One region of the Chryseobacterium sp. HNCC26DJ239 genome, then DNA from elsewhere that is predicted to be linked to it. Evidence: riboswitches for the same ligand, from Rfam matches in the RefSeq annotation. Region 1 holds a riboswitch; the other holds the start of a gene.
The links. Region 1 has a riboswitch for cobalamin ahead of AC2A1D_RS03975 (TonB-dependent receptor plug domain-containing protein). Riboswitches for the same ligand answer to the same signal wherever they lie in the genome.

Region 1 (2,487 bases):
TTTATTAAATTTTAATGAAAAAAGACTTTCACATACATTTTGAGCACTTTACGCAAAAAAACGAACTCTCAGAAATAGAAAACTCACTCTATGAAGCAGCAAAATCTGCAAGAGAAAATGCTTACGCACCTTATTCTAATTTTTTAGTGGGATGTTCTGTCCTATTAGAAAACGGAGAAATATACAGCGGAAACAACCAGGAAAATGCTGCTTTTCCTTCCGGTCTTTGTGCGGAAAGAACTGCTATTTATTGGGTTGCAGCCAACTTCCCGAACGAGAAAATCAAAAAAATATTCGTGGTGGGTGGTCCGCGAGAGTTTTCAGAGAAAAACCCTCCTATTCCGCCGTGCGGAAACTGTCGCCAAAGTTTGATGGAATATGAAAGCAAACAAAACGAAAACATCGACATTTATTTCGCTAATCTTTTCGAAGAAGTATATAAAGTAAGTTCTGTGAAAGATTTACTGCCTTTCTATTTTGATGGAAGTTTTTTGTAGAAGATGAATCTCGTTGATAAAACATATTTCCGGAATATTGGTTAAAAAATTGCAATAAAATGAGCAATTTAGATAAAAGAGAACTTTTAAATAAGCTTATTAAAGTAGCGGAAATCTTCAAAACTGAAGATGATAATTATTTAATTTTATATCCGCATTTTTTAAAATATTTCGCTGATTTAGATGAAATAAAAGAACATCATTTAATAATAGGAATGAGTTTTACTTATTCTTGGATGCCTACAATTTTAAACTTCAAAACAGAAAAGGATAATAATTTAGAAACCAATATTAAAACAGTGTTAGACCTTTTAAATAAGGTTAAAAAAGAAAAAAATGTTAATATTCTTTTAAGTAATACTGAACTTGCAAAAATAAAAGAGCTTTTGAATAATTCATTAGTTGGAACTTCAAAATTATTACATTTTATAGCCCCTGAAAAATATGCAATTTGGGATAGTAAAGTTTTTTTTAATCTTTACAATGAACCTGCGCACAAATATAAATTAGAAAAAACAGAAGCTTACTTAGATTATCTTCAACTTCTAAAAGAACTTACTTTTAATGAAGATTTATTTCCCGAACTTTTTTCAATAATGAGAAAAAAATGTCCTGAAATCACGAAATTTCGTGCTTTAGAGCTCTCTATATTTAAATTAAAATAAATTCGCTACTTGATGACGCATTTTATATTCATCGGGTTTACCCGATGCTTTATGATGTCGCCACTTCGTGGCTTTCCGTTGTTTTAAAAAATAAAAAACTCAAAAAAACTATTTCAAAGCATAAATTTGTAAACTCGTGGCCTCAAAAAAAACATTTTTTTCACTTAGTCAATTGCTTTACAATGCTTTAACAAAAATTTAATCATAACATTTAAAAAACTATATTTGCAAAAATTTTGGTTTCCAACGTATTTGGAATGAAAAGGGAATTGGGTGTAACTCCCAAACTGTCCCCGCAACTGTAAATCGCGCAAATAATTTCTGTAAAAAACCACTGTGTAAACGGGAAGGTGCAGAAAGCGAAAGTCAGGAGACCTGCCAGAATTTTAAACCTCAAAAATTGCTTTCGGAGGAAAAGTGAATATTATGAATTTTAAAAGATTTTTAGTCTTTTGTTCTGTTTCGTGCAGCGTGAGCTTTTTATACGGACAGCAAAAAGACATCGACACCGTTTATGTTTTCGATAGCCAGCTGAATAAGGTTAAACTTTTTCATGAGCTTGCGACATTATCGCCACAAGACATTCAGAAAAACTCTTCTAATCTTTCAGAAGTTTTAAGATTTCAATCGCCTGTTTATATTAAAGAAAATGGTCGTGGTGCTGTTTCATCGCCTTCTTTTCGGGGAACAACGGCGCAGCAAACCGCTTTTGTTTGGAACGGAATCAATATTAATTCTACCTTTTTAGGACAAGGAGACGTAAACAACATCGCTATTTTTGGGTATGACCAAATTGATGTAAAAGCTGGCGGCGGAAGTGTAGTTTATGGAAGTGGCGCTATTGGAGGAAGCATTCATCTGAATAACGAACTCCGTTTTAATGAAGGTTTTAACGGAAGTTTTCACAGTGAAGTAGCGTCTTTCGACACGTATCAAAACAATCTGAAAATTGCGTACAGCAACGATAAATTCAGTTTTAAAGCATCTGGAAATTATTTCAACAGCGAAAACGATTACGAAGTTCCGGAAGAGCAATACATCAACCGAAACGGAAAGTATTACAACACTACGGCAAACATTGGTTTCAGTTATAAAGTTGCGCCTCATCAAAAAATCTCTTGGCAAAGTCAGTTTTACGATGCGTTGCAGAACTACCCTATTTTTACAGAAAACGGAAACCGTACCAAATACGCCGCACAAACGACTAGAAGTTTGCTCGTTTACGACATTACTAAATCTAAACTTTCAAACAGTTTAAAAGCAGCTTATACAGAAGAAAACTTCCAGTATTTTGGTGTTTATAATGCTCCAAAAACCAGTGGGGG
Region 2 (2,487 bases), on a different contig from region 1:
ATTCCTTTACGCATTTGCGCTTTGGTATTTTCAGTATTCATTGTTAATATGGTTTAATTAATTGGTTACATTTTTCGAAATTAAGTCCCAGCTGTTGAACCTATTTCGATTTTACATTACAAAGATATGTAATTAAAATGGTATTATGCAATACAAAGTAGTAAAATAATTTTTAAAATTAATTTAAATAATTGATATTCAGTATTTTAAATTTTACATGATGTTTTGTTGATTTTTGAAAAACTTGAAGTTTAGCTTAAAATTTGTATTTTTGAGGTATGAAAATTCAAAAAGAAATAGATTTTATCATCGCAATTGATGCTCTTAAAAACGTTCAAAGAAGAAATTATAACGCCGATGATTCTCGAAGAGAAAATACCGCAGAACATTCTTGGCAAATCATTATTCTCGCTCAGATTTTGTTTCCTTATGCTAAATATAAAAGCGAAATTGATTTATTAAGGGTTATTAGAATGCTTTCTATTCACGATTTGGTCGAAATTGAAGCCGGTGATACCTTTCTTTTTGATGAACAAGCCATGATTGGAAAATTTGAAAGAGAAAAAATTTCGGCCCAAAAAATCTTCGGAATTCTCGATGAACCTTTACAATCTGAATTTTACAATTTTTGGTTAGAATTTGAAGCCGAAGAAACTCCCGATGCCATTTTTGCATGTGCAATAGACCGAATAATGCCCTTTATTTTAAACTCTCACACCTCTGGAAAAAGCTGGACAGAAGCTGCTGTTACCGAAATGCAAGTAAGAAAAATGCTTGAGAATGCGATTTGTAGAGCTTCCGACGAAATGGGAGAAGCATTTCATTATTTAATGAATTTAAATTTAGAATCTGAAAAGGTTTTGAAATAAGTTTTTTGAAAAAATTAATCAAAAAAAAACGGAAAGAGTCCCAACGGGACTACTTAGTAAAGGATAGGGTAAAGTCCTATCAATAATAATGTATTGAAAAAAAAGTTTCGGCGAGCCAAAGGCTCGCCGAAACTCATATAAAAAAAAACATTTGGTGAAAAAGGAGGTTTCGGCGGCCGAAGGCCGCCGAAACCTATTTATAGTATTTGGATTGGTTTCTTAAATTCGTCGATGGCAACAAAAGTAAAATCGCCAACAATTGCTTTTTCTCTTTCGTAAGAATACATTTGCTCTGTGAAAATTTCTACATTCACTTTCATACTGGTGGTTCCAACGTTAGAAACTTTGCCGATAAGTTCTACAATGGTACCTGCAGGAATTGGTTTTTTAAAGTCGATTTTATCGCTACTTACCGTTACTACACGTTTTCTTGCAAATCTTGTAGCGGTAATGAAGGCAACTTCGTCCATCAATTGCATGGCAGTTCCTCCGAAAAGAGTGTCGTAATGATTGGTTGTGTTAGGAAAAACAGCTTTGAAAATTCTGGTTTCTGAAGCGTTAATTCTTTCTTCTGTCGTCATATTTCATTATAAATAAAAGCGAAAATGAAATATTACAAGAATCAACAAGTGTGCAGGAATAGTTATTCCTGGATATTGTAGAATCAATAAACTTCAAATCGCGAAAGTTTTTGTCTTTAAAAAAATTGGCAGGTCTCCTGACTTGTAACATCTTTTATCTCCTTCCCATCTCGTCAAACATCGAAACAGTGGACTTATTGATAAAGACTTTAGTTACTTACAGTTGCGCGACAGCTCGTGATTTTCACACGATTCCCTTTTCATCTGCAGCTAAGCAGAACCAGTTTCTAAAAAATCGAATACTTAGATTTTTCAAATGCAAAAATACGAATAATCTAACAATAAAGTAAGGCTTTCTTTAAAAATCATAAAAAAAGCCAGCATCCTTGCTGGCTTTTATGTAATAATAATTTTAAAAATATCTTTTACTCAGGGTTTTTATAAATAATCTGGCTGATTGCTTTTCCTTCTTTTACAGTCCAGAAAGTGGTGTATCTGTTTTCACCAGAACCATTAATCATATAAATATAGATATGGTCGTTATCCATCGCAGTAACGCCTATGTTTTCGAAATCTTTTGTTGGGTCGAACAAATTTTTAATTGCTTCACGCACAAAAACAGATCCTCTTCCTGGTTGTTGTACACGAATAGATTTTATTTCAGTTAATCCTTCAGGAATGGTTTTCCCAATTCCCCAAGGCGTAGATTTGTCAATTTTAATGATATTTCCTTCAGAATCTTTTTCCTGTCTTTTAAAACTTGCCGTAGAAGGATAGATGTCGATCACCACTTTGGTTCTTTGCGCTGTTGGAATTTTTTCGTCAGAATTATCGGTGAAAGTAAGCGTTCTTCCGTTTTTAGACATCGAAGGCGTAAACTTAGGAAGTTGGTCTATAAAAGCAACTCTGTCTTTGTTTACCATACCTTCTTTGGTGAGGCTATCGTATCTTACGAAAGGTTTTTCGTCCTCAGTTTTCTCGGGATATTTTATCCAAATCCATTCAGTTTCTCCGGGAGCGGGTTTTACGTAGACGAA

Region 2: another riboswitch for cobalamin. It lies ahead of AC2A1D_RS02140 (acyl-CoA thioesterase); the one in region 1 lies ahead of AC2A1D_RS03975 (TonB-dependent receptor plug domain-containing protein).

The regions. Positions count from the first base shown of each region.
Region 1 covers NZ_JBXUGJ010000002.1:73,134-75,620, reverse strand. Annotated here, with positions in the region: gene cdd (cytidine deaminase) at 15-497, shown strand; gene AC2A1D_RS03980 (hypothetical protein) at 557-1,162, shown strand; cobalamin riboswitch at 1,383-1,559, shown strand; gene AC2A1D_RS03975 (TonB-dependent receptor plug domain-containing protein) at 1,589-2,487, shown strand, end outside.
Region 2 covers NZ_JBXUGJ010000001.1:448,308-450,794, reverse strand. Annotated here, with positions in the region: gene AC2A1D_RS02150 (PadR family transcriptional regulator) at 1-41, opposite strand, end outside; gene AC2A1D_RS02145 (HD domain-containing protein) at 279-869, shown strand; gene AC2A1D_RS02140 (acyl-CoA thioesterase) at 1,067-1,450, opposite strand; cobalamin riboswitch at 1,561-1,750, opposite strand; gene AC2A1D_RS02135 (hypothetical protein) at 1,876-2,487, opposite strand, start outside.